4 regions of the Exiguobacterium sp. s189 genome follow, and region 1 is predicted to be linked to each of the others. Evidence: predicted binding sites of a transcription regulator. Region 1 holds the regulator's gene; each other region holds the start of a gene.
The links. The regulator Rex, encoded in region 1, represses fermentation and respiration genes when NADH is low (regulators of the CRP and FNR family bind a similar motif). The targets are predictions, from matches to a motif close to TTGTGAAATATTTCACAA.
Positions count from the first base shown of each region.

Region 2: a site for Rex is predicted at 2,807-2,824, ahead of adhE (bifunctional acetaldehyde-CoA/alcohol dehydrogenase). Genes of this name have one in related genera too.
Region 3: a site for Rex is predicted at 3,565-3,582, ahead of KNO99_RS09850 (L-lactate dehydrogenase). Genes of this name have one in related genera too.
Region 4: a site for Rex is predicted at 3,697-3,714, ahead of KNO99_RS03330 (formate/nitrite transporter family protein). Genes of this name have one in related genera too.

Region 1 covers NZ_JACSKM010000009.1:101,173-106,200, reverse strand. Annotated here, with positions in the region: gene KNO99_RS11890 (hypothetical protein) at 1-186, opposite strand, end outside; gene KNO99_RS11885 (ABC-F family ATP-binding cassette domain-containing protein) at 183-2,084, opposite strand; gene KNO99_RS11880 (redox-sensing transcriptional repressor Rex) at 2,235-2,891, shown strand; gene tatA (twin-arginine translocase TatA/TatE family subunit) at 2,891-3,109, shown strand; gene tatC (twin-arginine translocase subunit TatC) at 3,113-3,901, shown strand; gene KNO99_RS11865 (hypothetical protein) at 4,029-4,322, shown strand; gene KNO99_RS11860 (hypothetical protein) at 4,357-4,647, shown strand; gene KNO99_RS11855 (FAD-dependent oxidoreductase) at 4,820-5,028, shown strand, end outside.
Region 2 covers NZ_JACSKM010000002.1:62,179-67,206, reverse strand. Annotated here, with positions in the region: gene KNO99_RS03135 (Na+/H+ antiporter family protein) at 1-1,195, opposite strand, end outside; gene KNO99_RS03130 (YebC/PmpR family DNA-binding transcriptional regulator) at 1,338-2,051, opposite strand; gene KNO99_RS03125 (MarR family winged helix-turn-helix transcriptional regulator) at 2,132-2,578, opposite strand; gene adhE (bifunctional acetaldehyde-CoA/alcohol dehydrogenase) at 2,968-5,028, shown strand, end outside.
Region 3 covers NZ_JACSKM010000007.1:26,382-31,409, reverse strand. Annotated here, with positions in the region: gene KNO99_RS09865 (YqgQ family protein) at 92-286, opposite strand; gene KNO99_RS09860 (M42 family metallopeptidase) at 283-1,305, opposite strand; gene KNO99_RS09855 (rhomboid family intramembrane serine protease) at 1,318-2,367, opposite strand; gene KNO99_RS09850 (L-lactate dehydrogenase) at 2,490-3,446, opposite strand; gene KNO99_RS09845 (DUF92 domain-containing protein) at 3,616-4,386, opposite strand; gene KNO99_RS09840 (5-formyltetrahydrofolate cyclo-ligase) at 4,365-4,919, opposite strand; gene rpmG (50S ribosomal protein L33) at 4,974-5,028, opposite strand, start outside.
Region 4 covers NZ_JACSKM010000002.1:107,998-113,025, reverse strand. Annotated here, with positions in the region: gene mutS (DNA mismatch repair protein MutS) at 1-924, shown strand, start outside; gene mutL (DNA mismatch repair endonuclease MutL) at 929-2,746, shown strand; gene KNO99_RS03335 (50S ribosomal protein L25/general stress protein Ctc) at 2,912-3,562, shown strand; gene KNO99_RS03330 (formate/nitrite transporter family protein) at 3,775-4,605, shown strand; gene KNO99_RS03325 (anaerobic ribonucleoside triphosphate reductase) at 4,797-5,028, shown strand, end outside.

The DNA.
Region 1 (5,028 bases):
CCCTGGCCACGTCTGAATGATGAAGCCGATCACGACCGGTAAAAAGTAAAAGAGAATAGACGGGACGATCGTTGGCTCCCCGCGGATGAGTTCAGATACGAACTCAGTCCCGGTTGGTACGATATAGGCCAGTCCCGTGAGAAACGCTTGAATGAACTCGATTCGCATGGCACGTGTACGCATCATGTATGGAGTTCCTCCCATTCCGCATAAAGTGCGGTGATGGATTCTTTCGCTGCGTCCGATTCGGTCGACAACTCCTGGGCACGGGCGAAGTCGTTGAAGACGTCCGGCTCACAAAGCAACTGTTCAATCTCGTCGAGGCGATTTTCATGTTGCTCGATTGCCAGCTCAATCTCTTCGATGCGCTGTTTGATGCGGCGCTCTTCTCGTTGTTGTTCTTTATCGGCACGCTGTTTTTTCACGACGACCTGCTTCGTCTCTTCACGGGCGAGTCGCGCGAGTTCTTCGAGTTCTTCTTTCTTCTCGACGTAGTACGAATAGTCACCGAGATACTCGTCGATGCCGTTCGGCGTGATTTCTAACACACGCGTCGCGAGACGATCGATGAAGTAGCGGTCGTGCGAGACGAAGAGAATCGTACCTGGATAGTCGAGAAGGGCGTTCTCTAAAATCATTTTCGAGTCGAGGTCCAAGTGGTTCGTCGGCTCGTCCAGGATGAGGAGGTTCGGTTGCTCGAGCTTCAGCTTGGCCAACGTGAGACGTGCGCGTTCGCCGCCTGATAATTCATGGACACGCTTCATGACATCATCGCCGCTGAAGAGGAACTGTCCGAGAAGACTCCGCACTTCTTGCTCGCGCATGAGCGGCCAGTCGTTCCAAATCTCGTCGATGACACGGTTCGCGTCCGACAAGTTCTGCTGCTCCTGATCGTAGTAGCCGATCTCGACGCCGGTCCCGTAGCGGATATCACCGGTAAGGGCGGCTTGTTGTTTCGTCAACACTTTGAGAAGTGTCGACTTCCCGACCCCGTTCGGACCGACGAGAGCGACGGATTCCCCGCGCTGTAGCTGGAAACGGAGATTTTGGGCAATCGGTTCTTCATACCCGATGGCGAGGTCACTCGCGCTCAACACATCGTTTCCGCTCTGTCGTTTGATGGAGAACGAGAGGACCGCACTGCGTTCGTCACCGTCCGGAGCATCGAGACGATCGACTTTCTCCAGACGCTTCCGTACGCTTTGCGCCCGTTTCGTCGTCGTCGCCCGGGCGATGTTTCGCTGAATGAAGTCCTGCATCTTGGCAATCTCTTCTTGTTGCGACTCAAACTGCTTCTTCTCTTGTTCGTAGAGAGCGGCCTTTTGTTCGAGATACTTCGTGTAGTTCCCGACGAAGCGGCGGCTCCGATGACGTGACAGCTCATAGACAACCGAGACGACGCGGTCGAGGAAGTAGCGGTCGTGGGAGACGATGAGGACGGCACCTTTATAGCCGCTCAAGTACTTCTCTAGCCAGGCGAGCGTCTCGATGTCCAAATGGTTCGTCGGCTCGTCCAAGATGAGCAGGTCGGGACTTTGAAGGAGCATCTTCGCCAAGGCGAGACGCGTCCGTTGTCCCCCGGAGAGCGTGTCGATCCGACGTTCGAAGTCGTCCGGATAGAAGCGCATTCCGTGAAGGACCGAGCGGATCGTCGCTTCATACTGGTAACCGCCGCGCTCTTTGAATGTGTGCTGTTCTTCATCGTAAGAGGAGAGGAGGCGTTCGTACGCAGCGGCGTCGTTTAGAATCCGTTCGGATCCCATGTCGGCCTCCATGCGACGGAGCGTCTTCTCTTGCTCGATCAAGTCCGTGAAGACGGTGAGCATCTCGTTCCAGATCGTCTCGTCGGATTCGAGCCCTGAGTCTTGGGCGAGATAGCCGATGGTGACGTCTTTTGGCTTCATGATGTCCCCGGAGTCATAGTTGTATTCACCGGCGATGACTTTCAAAAGCGTTGACTTCCCAGCCCCGTTTCGGCCGACGAGGGCGACGCGTTCGCCTTCTTGGATTTCGAGTTTGACGTTTTCTAAAATCGGCTCGACGCCGAAGGATTTGGATAAGTTATTGACTTGCAGTAGGATCAAGTGAAAAAACCCCTTTCTCTCTATTTAGTATACTGTATTTTTCAGCGATTTTAGGTATATTCGTTGAGTGGTCATGTGAATTCGTTTACAATCAAGGTGTATGAAATTCAGATTCGTTTGTAACGTGTCGTAAAAAGGAGGCTCTTTCCGTTGAGTCAAAACGAACCAAAGATTCCACAAGCGACAGCCAAACGGTTGCCACTATACTATCGATTTATTCAAAGCCTGCACGCGTCAGGTAAACAGCGTGTCTCTTCAGCAGAACTGAGTGAGGCGGTCAAGGTCGATTCGGCTACGATTCGCCGTGATTTCTCGTACTTCGGTGCGCTTGGTAAAAAGGGATATGGCTATAACGTGCAGTATCTGTTAGACTTTTTCCGAAAGACACTGAATCAGGACGAGATTACGAATGTCGCCTTGGTCGGGGTCGGTCACCTTGGGACGGCATTCGTCAACTATAACTTCCTTAAAAACAATAACACACATATCGTCGTCGGGTTCGACGCAGACGAGACAAAAGTCGGCACGACGATGTCAGGCGTCCCAATTCATCACGTCGATGAGATGGAAAAAATTATGAAGCAAAACAAGATTGACGTCGCCATTTTGACGGTACCTTCTGCCTATGCACAGTCCGTCGCAGACGACTTGGTCCGTTTCGGTATCAAGGGCATCTTGAACTTCACACCGGCACGACTTACCGTACCGGACACGGTTCGCGTCCATCACATCGATTTGTCGATTGAGCTGCAGTCACTCATTTACTTTATGCAACACTATCCAACCGCTGAGGGGGTCCATCAATAATGGAATTACTAGCATCATCACTCGTCGTCGGGATTCCGGGTGGGGCGAGTCTATTCATCATCGCCATCATCGCGCTCATCATCTTCGGACCGAAGAAATTACCGGAGTTTGGTCGCGCGGCCGGACAAACGCTTCGTGAGTTCAAAAATGCAACGAACGGCATGATGAACGAGCACGACGAGAACGACAAGAAAGCTATCGAAAAGAAAGAGCAGTAAGCCATGAATCATCAACCTGATCAAGAGCGGGAACTCACCGATCACTTGACAGAGCTGCGGAGACGACTGATGCTATCTGCATTTGTCGTCTTTGCCTTCTTTTTGATGGCTTTGCCGAGTGTCAAATATGTACTCGCGTACTTGCAAGAAGATCTCGTCGAACGCGGGCTCGAACTGAACGCCTTTGGGGTCGCGGACCCGCTCATGATTTACTTGAACTTGGCGCTCATCATCGGCCTGATTGCGGCGAGCCCATTCTTACTGTATCAAGTGTGGGCGTTTGTCGCACCCGGTCTGCATCCGAATGAACGGAAAGGTACCCTTGCCTATATCCCGATCATCTTCGGATTGTTCTTGATCGGCCTTGCGTTCGCCTACTACTGGTTATTCCCGCTCGTCCTCGATATCTCGACGGACCTCGGGCAAGACCTCGGACTCGAACAAATCATCGGGGCGAACAATTACTTCACGTTCTTGTTGCAACTGACGATCCCGTTCGGTCTATTGTTCCAATTGCCGGTCGTGACGATGTTCTTGACACGGATTGGTGTCGTGACACCATACTTCTTATCGAAGATTCGTAAGTATGCGTACTTCGCGCTATTCGTAGTCGCGGCATTCATCACACCACCGGATTTGACGTCGCACCTTATGGTGTCATTGCCACTCTTCTTCCTATATGAAATCAGTTTATCGATTTCACGCGTCGCCTACAAAGGGGTGTTGCGCCGGGAGAAAGAAGCGATGGTGCAAGAACAGATGGATTTAATGAAACAGATGAATGAGAAATGAGCATCGTTCCGTAAATGGGATGATGCTTTTTTTGTCGTGACGTATTGATAGAATGTGAGTGATTGAGATAAATTTCCATTTCATGTGCTACAATAAAATGAGTCACATATATGAGGGAGGATGCACGATGATTCGGGAGTATAGCGGAGAAGACCTTATAGTATTAGGCACGATGACAACCATCCTACTGCTTTTCTTATTTTTCTCTATCAAATCTCGATTGCGACGTCAATTCATCGTCTCGTCGTTGCTACTCGTAACTGGCTATATCTTGTTTCTTGTCGGAATGACAATCGTACGTGGTTGGGATGCACTCGGTTGGCTTGCATTAGGGTTGATCTTGTACGTACTTGGTATGATTCTTCACGTTGGCATTGTCATTTATCAGAGGCTGAAAAGTAGACGTGAGGGACAATCTTGAAAGCGTCTTTCCAATCAAGTTATGGAGGTAAAGGATGAATGACATCACCATTTTGCTCGTATTGCTGTTTGGACTCACACTGGGAGTCATCATTTCAACGTATCAAATGATCCGAACGAAAAAACAAAGGCCTTTTCCATTCATCTTAAATATAGTATTGGCCGTAAGTGGCTATATGCTACTAATTGGCAGTCTGACGTTTGGGTACGGCTGGGGAGCATTGTGGTGGGCGGTCGTCGGGCTTGCTATGAACGTCTTCGGTTTGATTGTGCATCTATTTCTCATAAGCTATCATCTATTGAAAAAGCGACGAGTCCGGTCATGAGAATGAGCGGATTTTTTCTGTTCAAACTTTAGACACTTATACGTGAAATAGTGAGCATAGTCGTTGAACCTTACATTGTGAAATAGTACACTAAGATCAAGAAATAAATGTGATATTTATCACAATATAAAAATGAAACGTACTGTCTAACATAAAAGGAGAGACGACTCATATGAAAATCGCAGTCATCGGATGTACACACGCAGGAACAGCAGCAGTCAAAGGTTTACTCGCCAAGCACGACAATCTCGACATCACCGTTTACGAGCGGAACGACAACGTCAGCTTCCTCTCGTGTGGGATTGCGCTCCACGTCGGTGGGGTCGTCCAACGTGCGGAAGAATTGTTCTACTCCTCTCCACGCGAGCTTGAAGAACTCGG
Region 2 (5,028 bases), on a different contig from region 1:
CGAGGGTCGAGTCACTCGCAGGACTCCCGGCGTCACCAAGAGCACCTGCAGTCCCGATGATGGCAATCGTCGCTTCGACAGAGAAGCCATACTGTACACAAAGCGGTACGAAGATGGCAGCAATGATTGGAACAGTCGAAAAACTCGAACCGATTCCAAGTGTGATGACGAGTCCGACGAGTAACATGACAAGAGCTGCGATCATTTTAGAATCGCCCATCAAATCGCTCGCACCATTGACGAGTGGCTCGATGGCACCTGTTTCACGAATGACGGCAGCAAATCCACTTGCGGCAATCATGACAAAACCGATGAATGCCATCATGCGCATCCCGCTCGTGAAGATGTCATCGGCCTCTGACCAAGGGATGAGGCGGAAAATCGAGAGTAAAATTAGTCCAGTCACCGCTGAAGCGATCATCGACTCTGTCTGCAATTGAACGATGAGGACGATGAGAACGACGGCAAGCGTCATGATCATCTTGAAGCCACTCATTTGACGAACTTCATAGTCAGACGGTCCGAGTGCGATCGTTTCGTACGAACGCGGTTTCCGGTAGTGAATGAACGCGGCAATCAATCCGACGACCATTCCTAATGCCGGAATTCCCATGATCGAGATGATATTGACGTCTCCGACAGCTAAGCCGTTCGCTTCAACGTTTGCAATCAAAATCTCGTTCAAGTAAATCCCACCGAACCCGACAGGTAGCAACATATACGGTGTCACGAGACCGAACGTCAAGATGGTTGCGACGAGACGGCGATCTAACTTCAACTCATTGAATAAGACGAGTAACGGCGGAATCACGATCGGGATAAAGGCGATGTGAATCGGAAGCACGTTTTGTGAGCTGATGGACAACAATAAGAGAAGCGACAACAAGAACGCTTTGACGTACATCACGCGTTTTCCTGACACGTCACGACCTGACATCGAAATCAGCTTTTCAGCTAAGACATCCGGTAGACCCGTCTTCGACAATCCGACGGCGAATGCCCCAAGGAGCGCATAGCTAAGGGCGATGCTCGCTCCACCGCCGAGACCTTCGCTGAAGGCGGTCAACGTATCGTTAAATCCGAGCCCTCCAACAAGCCCTCCGACAAGCGCAGCTAATATTAAGGACAATACAATGTGCACACGACTGATGGCGAGTGCAAATAAGACGATGACTGCAAGTAATACTGCGTTCATATCCATCCAACACCTTTCACAATTTCTTTCTCTTGGTATCACTTTAATATGATAAAGACTTTTTGAAATTTAACATATGATGTGACCCTTGTCAAATCGATTATGAAAAAAGCGATAACTCGTGAAAGTTATCGCTTACGTGTTACAGATCGACGTTGTGATACACTTGGCGAACATCTTCCAAGTCTTCGAGCACATCGATTAATTTTTCAAACTGTTCTTTCGAATCGTCATCGAGCGACACTTCGTTTTGTGGAAGCATCGTCAACTCGGCGACGGCGAACTCTTCAACCCCGGCAGACTTGAATGCAGTCTGAACGGCATGGAACGCTTCTGGCTCGGCATAGACGATGACCGTCTCATCTTCTTCGATGACGTCACGAACGTCAAGGTCGTGTTCCATCATGAGTTCAAGGACATCGTCTGCCGACATTTGATTGACACCGATGACGGCTGTCGCATCAAACATGTAGGCGACCGAACCGCTGACACCCATGTTTCCTCCGTTTTTACCGAAAGCGGCACGTACTTCAGATGCTGTACGGTTCACGTTATTCGTCAACGTATCGACGATGACCATCGAACCATTCGGTCCGAATCCTTCATAGCGAAGCTCATCGAAGTTTTCTTCGTCGCCACCTTTTGCTTTATCGATGGCGCGATCGATAATCGCACGGGGCACGTTATACGTTTTCGCACGCTCCACAACGAATTTTAATGATTGGTTCAACTCAGGATCAGGTTCCCCTTGGCGGGCGGCCACATAGATCTCGCGACCGAACTTCGCATAGACGCGACTCGTGTTCGCGTCTTTTGACGCCTTCTTCTCTTTAATGTTGTTCCATTTACGACCCATTACATGTCATCTCTCTTTCCATTTGTACGTAGATTCATTACAGATTATATAAGAAGTTGCGTGAATTGACGAGAAAAGTTTTACTCGTCGCCCTTATCCATCTTCTCAACAATCTCGGTGAGCGTCTTCAAACTGTCAATGAGGCTGTCGGTTTCATCCTCGTTTAAAAAGGCGAGACGCTCCTCAAAAAGCCTCCGGAACGAGTCTCTCCGTTCGAGTAAAATACGCTCACCTTTCTCTGTCAACTGGTTCCAAATGACACGGCGGTCCCGTTCATCCGGTACGCGTGTAATATATCCTTCATTTAACAGTTTCGTGATGAGCGGGGTAACATTGGGCGGCGCGATGGAGAGTGTTTCACTAATTCGTCCATTTGTGACAGCCCCCTCGTCCTCAATCAACATCAACAGATGGAAATGAGAGAAGTTCAAGTTCGGAATTTGTGGGAAATCAGATCGACGTAGCAGTTTACGACGAATTAAAGGGATCAGTTTGACGAACTGGTCCGCAGCATCTTGTTTCGGCATAGTAGATTCACTTCCTAGTTAGGTTCTATTTTCATTATACACGAGTTAGGTGCAGTTGAACCTAAAAACGGGTTGATGTGATGATTCATACATCATAGTAGAAGTAGATTCGACACAATTGATGTAAGCGTTTACATAAACGGAATTACTTGTTTTCATGAAAACGTATTCGATTTTACTGAGGACACAGTTAAAAATCAAGGGCTATCAACAAATGACAAAAAAATATTGTGAAAGAGTTCACATTGTTGTCACCCGCAAACTCCGAAAAACATTGTATTCTATGAATGTGAAGGAAAGCACAATCTCTTGAAAGCAGTCATCACATTGTGTCTTCCATCAAGTCAATATGTTCATTAAAAGCTCTCAATTATGAGGAGGAACCTAACATGGCAGTCAAAGAGAAAGCAAAAGTGGAAACTACGGCAGAACAAATGGTAGATACGCTCGTAGCGGGTGCACATGCCGCACTCGATACGTTGATGACGTTCGACCAAGAGAAAATCGATGAAATCGTACAAGCGATGGCGCTCGCTGGTCTTGAGCAACACGTCGCACTTGCGAAATTAGCACATACAGAAACTGGCCGCGGTGTCTTTGAAGACAAGATGATCAAAAACATCTTCGCGACAGAATATATTTACAACTCACTCCGTGGAGAAAAAACAGTTGGCGTTCTTGAAGACGACGTTCAAAACGGAATCACATACATCGCAGAACCAGTCGGTGTCGTCGCTGGGGTCACACCGGTCACGAACCCAACATCGACAACGATGTTCAAAGCAATCATCGCCATCAAGACACGTAACCCAATCATCTTCGCGTTCCATCCATCCGCTCAACAGTGTTCAAGTGAAGCGGCACGTGTTCTTCGTGACGCAGCGGTAGCGGCAGGTGCTCCTGAAAACTTGATTCAATGGGTTGAAGTCCCGTCGCTCGACGCAACAAAAGCACTCATGAACCACCCAGGTGTGGCGATGGTTCTTGCGACAGGTGGGGCGGCAATGGTCAAATCAGCTTATTCGACTGGTAAACCAGCACTCGGTGTCGGACCTGGTAACGTACCGGCTTATATCGATAAGACTGCGAAAGTGAAACGTGCCATCTCGGACGTCATCCTTTCAAAAACGTTCGACAACGGTATGATTTGTGCGTCTGAACAAGCAATCATCGTCGACCAAGAAGTTTACGAAGAAGTGAAAGCAGAAATGACGGCACTCGGTTGCTACTTCTGCTCACCTGAAGAAAAAGCGAAACTCGAAACACTTGTCATTCGCACGGACACATGTGCGGTCAACCCAGAAATCGTCGGGAAGCCAGCAGCGTGGATCGCTGAAAAAGCAGGTCTCAAAGTACCGGCTGATACAAAAATCTTGATTGCTGAACTTGAAACGGTCGGCGCAACTGAACTTCTTTCTCATGAAAAGTTGAGCCCGGTTCTCGGTGCTTATAAAGTACAGTCACGTGAAGAAGGATTCGCGATCGCTGAAAAAATGCTCGAAATCGGTGGTCTCGGTCACACAGCGGTCATCCACTCAACAGATGACGATGCCATCCTTGACTTCGGTCTTCGCATGAAAGCTTGCCGTATCATCGTCAACTCACCTTCAGCACACGGTGGAATCGGTGACCTTTATAACGAAATGACACCATCCCTCACGCTCGGCTGTGGGTCATACGGTAAAAACTCCGTCTCAGAAAACGTGACGGCGAAACATCTACTCAACGTGAAAAAGGTGGCGAGACGTCGCGTGAATATGCAATGGTTCAAAGTACCTGAAAAAATCTACTTCGAGAAAAACTCGGTGCAATACCTTCAATCACTCACAACGAAAAAACGGGCGATGATCGTCACGGATGAAATGATGGTCAAACTCGGATTTGCTGACAAAGTCATTAAAAACTTGCCTGCAGGTGTTGAGTACCGCATCTTTGACCAAGTCGAACCAGACCCATCTGTCGAAACGGTCATGAACGGTGCCGAAGCGATGCGTCACTTCCAACCAGACATGATTATCGCACTCGGTGGTGGATCACCGATGGATGCTGCGAAAGGAATGTGGCTCTTCTACGAACGTCCAGAAGAGAAGTTCTCAAACCTTCGTCAGAAATTCATGGATATTCGCAAACGGACGTACAAGTTCCCGACGCTCGGTAACAAATCAATGTTTATCGCAATCCCGACAACTTCTGGTACAGGTTCTGAAGTGACACCGTTCACCGTCATCACAGACAAAAAACGTAACGTGAAATATCCGATTGCCGACTATGCGATCACACCAGACGTTGCAATCGTCGACCCTGAGTTCGTCATGACCGTGCCAGCATCGATTACGGCTGACACAGGAATGGACGTCATGACGCACGCGATCGAAGCATACGTTTCAGTCATGGCGAATGATTACACGGACGGCCTTTGCCTCCGCGCCATCAAGATGATTTTCGACTAC
Region 3 (5,028 bases), on a different contig from region 1:
CGTTCACTCCTCATCTCAACTAAATCGCTTTCATTGAATAGTGTACACTATTATCCCCTCAGTGCAACCCTTTGCACTAAGGGGATTTCTGTCAATCTGTTGAATTTTTCAATTCGTGGGTCAAAATGATTTTCGCCGTATCGTATACACGCTGCTCGATGATGCCCCCTTCATACAACTCGTCGAGTTCCATCATCATCAGTGAGATTTCAGCATCCCGCTCCCCGATGTAAATAATGGTCCCGAACGACTTTAAAAACTGTTGGACATCATAAAAATTTTTCATGCTTCTTCCTCCATCGTTGACAAGACATAACGATTTAACAATTCTCTTGTCGCTTCCATAGACGTCACATGTGTCCGTTCATAACTATGACTTGACTCAATTCCAGGACCGATCAAGGCATGCTTCACATCGTAACCTGCACGGATCGCAGCCGACGCATCCGAGCCATAATAAGGATAGATATCCACTTTATAAGCGATTTCATGTGCCTTACATAACGAAGTAAACTTACGGCGCAAGCTGATATCATATGGTCCAGATGAATCTTTGGCACAAATCGAAACCGTATATTCATCTGAATGTTGCCCATCTCCGAGCGCCCCCATATCGACGGCGATGTACTCTACAACATTTTTAGGAATGCCGGCATTTCCACCGAATCCGACTTCTTCATAATTCGAGATTAGGAAGTGGACCGTATGCGGCAACTCGTAGCTCACCAAATCTTTAGCTAAGTCTAACAAGATGGCTACAGAAGCCTTGTCGTCCAAATGACGAGATTTGATGTATCCGGAAGACGTCACCTTGAATCGTGGATCAAATGAGACAAAGTCACCGATTTCAATTCCAAGTGCCGTCACATCTTCACGAGAATGGACTTTCTCATCCAATCGAACTTCAATGTTTGATGCAGAGCGCTCTGCCGAATTCGTGTCTTTATACACATGGACACTCGACTGATGGATGAGGATGGTTCCTTCGATCGCCTCGCCCTCCTCGCGATGAATGAGACAGTTTTCTCCTTCGATCGCCGTCCAAGCGTATCCACCTACTTGCGTGAGTCGTAAGCGTCCGCTCGGCAAGATGTCCTTGACCATCGCCCCAAGGGTATCGACGTGCGCCGTCAAAAGACGCGCTTCGTCCGAACGTCCTGGGAACGTTGCGAGCAACGCCCCTTTATGTAAACGAGACGTCTTCACACCGAGTGCTTGAAGTTCATTTTCTGCAAATCCGATCGCCTCCTCCGTCATGCCAGACGGACTCGGGATTTCAACTAATGTTTTCAGTGTATCAATCATCATATTCTCCCCTTACCAAGATCCATACCCGTATAGTAGACCAAATAACGTGGCCGTGAGCACAGAAAATAAGATGCGTTGTGTTCGATTTTTCTCATCAGGCAATCCGACGACACCAGAGACGACGAATCCACCTAGTAAACCACCCGCGTGTGCAAAATGATCCAAGTTCGCACCCAATACGAACGCGAGTCCTACATTTAATCCTAACATAATAAAGAGCGGAGGTCCGAGTGTCTTCATAAAGAGCGAACGATCCCGCAGTCCAAAATAGAGTAAGGCACCGACCAGACCAAATAAGGCTCCTGATGCCCCCGCTGAAATGGATTCACTGAACGCGTACGATGCTGTCGTCGCTAAAATCCCACCGACCACGTAGATGATGAGAAAGCGGAGAGAGCCGTACATTCGTTCAACGAGCGGACCAAGTGACCAGAGCGCAAACATGTTGATGGCAAAATGGAACCATCCGATATGCAGAAACATTGGCGTAATTAACCGCCACCATTCCCCTTCTTCGATGAGCGGGTTCACTTTCGCACCGAATGCGATCAACGTGTTCGGGTCGAATGTCGAACCGACCGATTCAGCTAGCCACATGACTAAAAACGTGATGAACATCAAGCCGTAAACTACTTGCGGTTTACCAAAGGAGAATCGTTTCTTTAACTCCGCTTTCTTCTTTCGATCCATTGCAACCGCGAGCAGTCGAAAACGGTCGTCCTCCATCGTAGGTGTACAAATCGAGCGAGATAATGTCACTCTCGCTGGAATCGGGAACGTCATGGAGTCGACCCGCTCTTCATCAACGAGACGGTCACCATATATGTGAATCGTCAAACGCTTTCGTCCAATACGAGACAGACGAAAGGCGCTCAAGATTGCGTTAATATCAGTACCGACATGATTCGCCCATGCTTTTTCAGTTTGAACGTAAAGGTCATAGCGATCACCTGCTTTTGTATCAAACAAGATGACTGCACGGGACGGTTCTAATATCCCTTCAATGCGTCCACCGTTCTCGACCGCTTGATAAATGTCTTCCCAGAAGCAAGTCGCCAACAAAATCCCTCCTCTCTCATTCTATTGTAAATCACGTTGTACCTCACGACAAAGTCGTGGCTTGCCTCAAACGTACAAAAAACCCGCAACCTTTACGGCTACGGGTCACTCATATATCGCAATTACAAGACAGGTTCCATCGTTTTCATAAGGACGTTCGCAGAATGTTGCATTTTTTGATGTTCTTCTTCCGACAACTCAATCTCAACGACCTCACGCACGCCCTGACGGTTGATGATGGCCGGTACCCCGATATGAATATCGTGTAAACCGTATTCCCCATCAAGATGAGCACCGACTGTCAGCAACGTGTTCTCATTACGAAGAACCGCTTTGACCAAACGGAGTAATCCGAGTCCAATAGCATAGTATGTCGCACCTTTACGTTCGATGATGTGATAAGCCGCATCACGTACGTTCACATATATGTCTTCAAGGTCTTGCCAGTTATATTCATCATGCTCTTCAAGCAACTGCTCAACAGACTTTCCATAGATACGAGCATTACTCCAAGCAGCAAACTCGGTGTCACCGTGCTCACCCATGATATAGGCATGACAGTTACGTGGGTCGACATTGAAATAGTCGCCAAGCATGTAACGTAAACGCGACGTGTCGAGAACAGTACCTGAGCCGAAGACGCGATGTTTAGGGAGTCCTGAATACTTCCATGCCAAATGCGTCATAATGTCGACAGGGTTTGAGGCGATAATGATAATGCCATCAAAACCAGAATCCATAATATCTGAAATCATCGACTTCATGATCTTCGCATTTTTTTCAACAAGGTCAAGACGAGTCTCCCCTGGACGTTGCGGTGCACCTGCAGTAATGACGACGATGTCTGCTACACCACAGTCTGCGTAGTCTCCTGCCCACACACGCATCGGTGAAGACGCGAACGAGACGCCGTGGTTCAAGTCCATCGCTTCCCCTTCTGCTTTTGCCTTGTTGATGTCAATGATGACGAGTTCTTCACAAAGGCTTGCTGTCGTTAACTGGTACGCGAAACTCGCTCCAACTGCCCCTGCCCCTACGAGTGCGACGCGCGTTACTTTAGCATGATTTAATGTTTCCATATTGATTCTCCACCCTTCGATCAATCTGTTTCATGTTTTTGATATCTCTGTTACAACAAGATTGTAACATCATTCACAAACCCTAACTACAGTGGAAACCGTTTTCACTTTGGCGATATTGTGACAACTTTCACATTAGATTGAAACATCTTCATTTTCTGTACTACCCTCATCCGAACACCAAAAAACAAATAGACGCCGCTCCGAGAACGGATAAAAAATTGACTGCATCATTCCCTAGTACACGCCACCCTGACACATATGTTGTAGGAACTTGATGATGAACTTTCTTTTCCGTCAGCTTTCCACAAACCGTACAACGAAACTTCCGTTGAACCGTCGCCCCAAGCAATGTATCGATGACACTCCCACTCAGTCCGATTCCCCAAAGCGCCAACAGTAATGCCATGTTCAATTCGACAAACAGGAGAGAAGAACAGACGATCACGAACGCCCCTACAATCGACATGACCGTCCCAAATGTTGAAACGGCACCGCTCGTTCCCGGCTCAACTTCTCTAAACGTGAACATGAAACGCGGTTTACGTTTTGCGAGGACACCGAATTCAGATCCCCACGTGTCACTCGTCGCTGCCGCAATAGACACGATGTACATATAAAGATAGACGAGGTCATCTGTCAGTAAGTAACCGAGGGCACAAAGAATCCCTACCCCACCGTTTGCTAACACTTGAATGGCGTCGCGCGCTCCCGTTTTTTCGACAATGTCATCTACATTTTGTTTATCACGAGATCGATATTTCGATGCAAGAGAAGACGTCGAGAAGAATACACCGAGTAAATAGAGGCCGAACCAACCAAACGATAACCCAATCAACACCCCCGTCACTACAGTCAAGACGGCTCCCGAGAGCGTCAAGGAGTGCAACCGATACCCGAGAAAGGCGACGATACAAGTTACAACAAATATGGCGAACATTGAATCATCTCCTTTTCTGTCACAATCCACTGAACAGGTAGATCATGTGGTTCAGTCGGCACTTGATCGACCAATTGAACGGAGTACGCTAATGAAACCGTCTCCCCTTCATATGTACGTAAAAATCGGTCATAGTATCCTCCACCCCAACCGATTCGATATCCTGAACGGTCAAATACCCTTCCCGGCACAAGACAGAGGTCGATGCTTTTCGTCGTCGGCGGGGTCGTCGGCTCCAAAATATTCATGACGCCCGTCTCAAGGTCATCTACTGAATGAATATTATGAAACGTTAACCCCTGCTCCGTTACTTTCGGGACGCACACCGTTTTTCCTGCTTCAAACGCTTCATGAATGATTGGCGATGTATCGATTTCAAGCGGAAGTGACGATGTCACGGCAATCGTCTGGCTTTCTTTCCATATCTCTGTTGCGAACAACCGCTGATGGATGACTCGGTCAACTTGTTGGCGATTATTCATTTGTTTAATATACTGATGAACCGTTCGTCTTAACGCTGCTTTGTCTTCCACAACGCATTCCTCCTTACAAAAAAAGCCGCCACATATGTGACGGCCGGTCCCTCATTACTTCACTTCGCGGTAAAGCGTGTGACGACGGAGACGTGGGTTGTATTTGCGC
Region 4 (5,028 bases), on a different contig from region 1:
GATGTTCTCCTCGCCCTTGCCGTCGTAGCCGAGAAACGGGAGTATGTGCGTCCAATTACAGCGAAGCATGTACAAATCGAACGCGGGCGTCACCCTGTCATTGAAACGGTCTTGCCGCGAGGCGAATATGTCGCCAATGACTTGACGCTTGACGACACACGACAAATGTTACTCATCACTGGACCGAACATGTCCGGTAAATCGACGTATATGCGTCAGTTTGCGTTAATTGCGATCCTCCATCAAATCGGTTCATTCGTCCCGGCAGAAGCAGCGGAACTCCCGCTCTTTGACCGTATCTTTACACGGATCGGTGCGGCGGACGATTTAGTGAGCGGACAGTCGACGTTCATGGTCGAGATGACCGAGACGCGACAAGCCGTTACCGAGGCGACGAGCAACAGTCTGATTCTATTGGATGAGATTGGTCGCGGGACGTCGACGTATGATGGGATGGCCCTTGCGCAGGCAATTGTTGAGTATATTGCTTCGTCAATCGGGGCGAAGACACTCTTTTCGACGCACTATCATGAACTGACGGTGCTCGAGGACTCGATTCCGACACTTGAGAACGTCCATGTCCGGGCGATTGAGCGGGATGGGCGTGTCGTTTTCCTCCATGAAGTGCATCCAGGACGTGCGGATAAATCGTATGGGATTCACGTGGCGGAATTGGCCGAACTCCCAGATTCATTGATTGACCGGGCACGGACGATTCTGTCAGAACTCGAATCCGAAGCAACGAAACCTGTCTTAAACGAGCAAACTGCTTCACCTCAAGTGGAAGAAGTCAGCCAGTTGTCATTGTTCGAGTCGAATGACGCTGTTCGAGAACAGCTGCTCAAACTCGATCTATTGGCAATGAATCCAATCGAAGCGATGCAGGCGCTCTACGAACTGCAACAGACCGCAAAGAAAGGGTGAGTCGATGGGAATCATTCGAGAGTTACCGGAACAACTCGCGAACCGAATCGCAGCCGGGGAGGTCGTCGAACGACCGGCTTCCGTCGTCAAAGAATTAGTCGAGAATGCGATCGATGCGGGAGCGACGAAAGTGGACGTCGACTTACAAGAGGCGGGTATCCGTCTCATCAAAGTGCGTGACAACGGACACGGGTTCCATGAGGAAGACGCAGCCCGAGCCTTCTTACGACATGCGACGAGTAAGATTCGAGACGAGCACGACTTGTTTCGCATTCGGACGCTCGGTTTCCGTGGGGAAGCGCTCGCTTCAATCGCGTCGGTCAGTCACGTCTCGTTGAAGTCAAAACGAGCGGATGAAGACGGCTTTGAGATGACGCTTGAAGGCGGTGTCGTTAAAGAGACGAATCCGGCGGCGACGAATGTCGGGACCGAAATCGCGGTCAGTCAGCTCTTCTTCAACACACCGGCACGGCTGAAATATTTGAAGACATCGGCAACAGAACTCGCGAGCATTACCGACACGTTGAACCGTTTGGCATTGTCCCATCCAGAGATTCGCTTCACCGTCTTTCATGAAGAGAAAGAACTGCTGCGCACGAACGGGAACGGAGATTTGAAACAAGTCATGCTTGCCATCTATGGTCGCCAAGTCGCCGCGCAAATCGTCACGGCATCGAGTAAGACGAACGACTATACGCTGAGCGCGCATCTCGTGCGCCCGGAAGTGACTCGTTCGAACAAACAATATGTGACCCTCATCTTAAACGGTCGAAGCATCAAGAATTTTGCGCTGACCCAAAGCGTGCTCGAAGGCTATCATACGCTCTTACCGATTGGTCGCTATCCGATTGCTGTGCTCGAAGTGAAGATGGACCCGATGTTGATTGACGTGAACGTCCATCCGACGAAACGTGAAGTGCGTTTGTCGAAAGAAAAAGAATTATGTCAGCTCATTCGAGAGACCGTTCAATTGACGCTCCGGGAACAACGTCTCATTCCGTCTGTGAAACAAGAGCCAAAACCAAAGCGAGAGACACCGTCCGAACAGTCGAAACTCGACTTTTCGATGGAACCGCAACCTAAACAAGTAGACACAATCGAGTGGAACTATCCGATTCCTCGGGAACGAAAAGAGTCGCTCACGTCTCCCTCCCAGTGGAACCCGGCGCCGCTCGTTCATGAACCAGAGCCGGAGATGCTCCAGGCAGAACAGGTCGAGGAACCCGTTCTTCAGTCCGAACGTCTTCCAGCATTAGATGTCATCGGACAACTGCACTCGAGTTATATCGTCTGTGGAGCGGAAGACGGGATGTATGTGATGGACCAACATGCTGCCCAGGAACGCATCAAGTATGAGTTGTTTTATGAGCAGTTAGGACGTCCGGAAAAAGAGTATCAGCTCCTGTTGATTCCGCTGACGTTAGAGTTCACGCAAGAAGAGACGCTCGCCATCGAAGAAGTACTCCCGCTTCTAGCGGATGCCGGCATCACGTTAGAGCCGTTTGGGGGAAACACGTTCCTCGTGCGCGAGATTCCAACATGGTATCCGCAACATGACTTAGAGGGTACAATTCGTGATCTAGTGGAGATGGCCATTCAGCAGCGATCAATTGACATCGCGAAATATCGTGAGGAAGCATCGATCCTCATGGCGTGTAAACGATCGATCAAAGCGAATCATCCACTCAATATGGAGATGATGCGACAATTGATTGATGATTTGAGTCGTACGACGTCTCCGTTTACGTGTCCGCACGGCCGACCGATTCTCGTGAAATGGAGCACGTATGAGCTTGAGAAGTTGTTCAAACGCGTCATGTAATCGTCTTGTTACCTTGTTTTAATACGATGTAACGTTTATTTACGAGTCCTCCTGGGAAAACTATACATATGTCACTCAACGCATCGAGGTTGAGAGGTGGCTTTTTCACTGCCTCACCCTCAAGATGTCGACATGAAATGTATATCCATGTAGGAGGAAAAGAAAATGACGAACAAACTTCAAGTTTCAAAACGAGAATTACGCCCACGATCACTACGCACGAAGTTGCGTAACGAAGGAAAAGCGTTAGGAGTTGTTTATGGTTACAAAGTAGACAGCACACCAATCGTGTTTGACGAGATGGACCTTCGTAAAATTCTTCGAGACCATGGTGACAACGCCTTGATTGAACTCCATTTCGATGGAAACAAAATCAATACGCTCGTGCACGGTTCAGAAACAAATCCGTTCACAAACTTCTATCAGCACGTCGAATTCATGGCTGTGAAGATGGATGAAGAGACAGAAGTCGAAGCGGATATCGTCCTTGTCGGCGATGCGAAAGGCGTCAAAGAAGGCGGATATCTCGCCCAGTCACTCTATAAAGTGACGGTCGCGGCGACACCTGCCAACATCCCTGAACGCATTGAACTCGACGTGTCAGACCTCGAAATCGGTGACTCGGTGACGGTAGCGGATCTTCCAGAAGACAAATCGTACACGATTGTCTCTGAACCAGATATGCACATCGCCTCTGTGAATGAGCCGGTTGCTGAGGAAGAGGAAGAAACTGAATCAGAGGAAGGTTCGACTGAAGAAGAAGCTTCTGAAGATTCTTCTGAAGAAACAGAAGAATCGACTGAGGATAAAGAGTAATTGTAGAAAAAGTGCTTCGAGAAATCGAAGTACTTTTTCTTTGTCACAAATCCGCCATATGTAAACGATTACGATGTGAACAGTCTGTCAATTCCTTCTAGAGGTGATTGCCAACAGAGACTATACAGTTTATATTGTTAATGATTTCACATATTTGAACTGATACTTTCCTATTTAATTACTCAGAAAGAAGGGTTTGTGACATGGCATCAATGGAAATCCATGCACTCGAATCATTACGGAAAAAAGCACAGGCTTCCTCGCAAATGATTCATTATCGTCCAATGGAATACTTTTTACGGGCAATGTTAGCCGGGATCTTTATCGGCTTTGCTTCAATCTTCACATTGAAAGTCGTCAACGGTATGTATTTAGCGGAATCTCCGTTCACGACACTCATCGGAGGCTTCTCGTTCGGGATTGCGCTCGTCATGATCATCTATGGGGGCGCGGAGTTGTTCACGGGGAATACGATGTATTTCACGACGTCGACACTTCGCGGCTATACAACGCTCAGCGACACGATGCTCGTTTGGTTACTCTGTTTCGTCGGGAACGCACTCGGGGGAATCCTATTTGCGTTACTACTTGCACCGACTGGCGTCATCCAAGAACTCGGGATGAACAACTGGCTGTTCTCGGTCGTCGAGGGGAAAATGCATCACACGACGGTCGAAATTTTCTTCCGCGCCATCTTCTGTAACTGGATGGTCTGTCTCGCCATTTTCTTACCGAAACAAATGAAAAATGAATTCGCTCAAATTTTCTCGATGATTTTCCTTGTTGCCGTCTTCTTCGCTTCAGGATTCGACCATGTTATCGCCAACTTCGTCTTGTTCGCCTTGACGCTTGTCGTTCCACACCCTGAAACAATCAGCATGGCAGGTGCAATCCACAACTTGATTCCTGCGACGTTCGGTAACATTATCGGCGGCGCCCTCTTCATGGGAGCGATCTATACATGGCTAAACTCAAAAGGTCTTCGTGAGGCACAAGAATTAGAGGAAGAAGTCGAATTAAAAGTCGTCAAAGCTGCTAAATAAATGACGTTTGTCACAAATAACGTTGGGCCTTGTCTTACCGAAGACGAGGCTCTTTTTTGTCGTATGCTCACACGTAAACTGTCACAATATCGACTCGTGACCATCAAGAAAAATACGTGTCATAATCTATATATAGGATTTTAAAAACGTTTGTGAATGTTTTTAATCCATATATAGTGAGGTGATGGGTTTTGAAATTACTGCAGTTGTATGAGGATGTCTGCGTCTTACCAGACCAAGACTTGGTACAAGAAAATGCGAATGTGGACGGAAAGTCCCCACTTGGGAAACTAGCACGACTCTCATCAGAAGTGTCGAAAGAAATGTCGCAGACATATTTGATGTCGGAGCGCTCAAAACAGGCCGTCACTGATAACTATTTATACGTGCACGACGCCGACTATTACATCACAGGGTCGACGA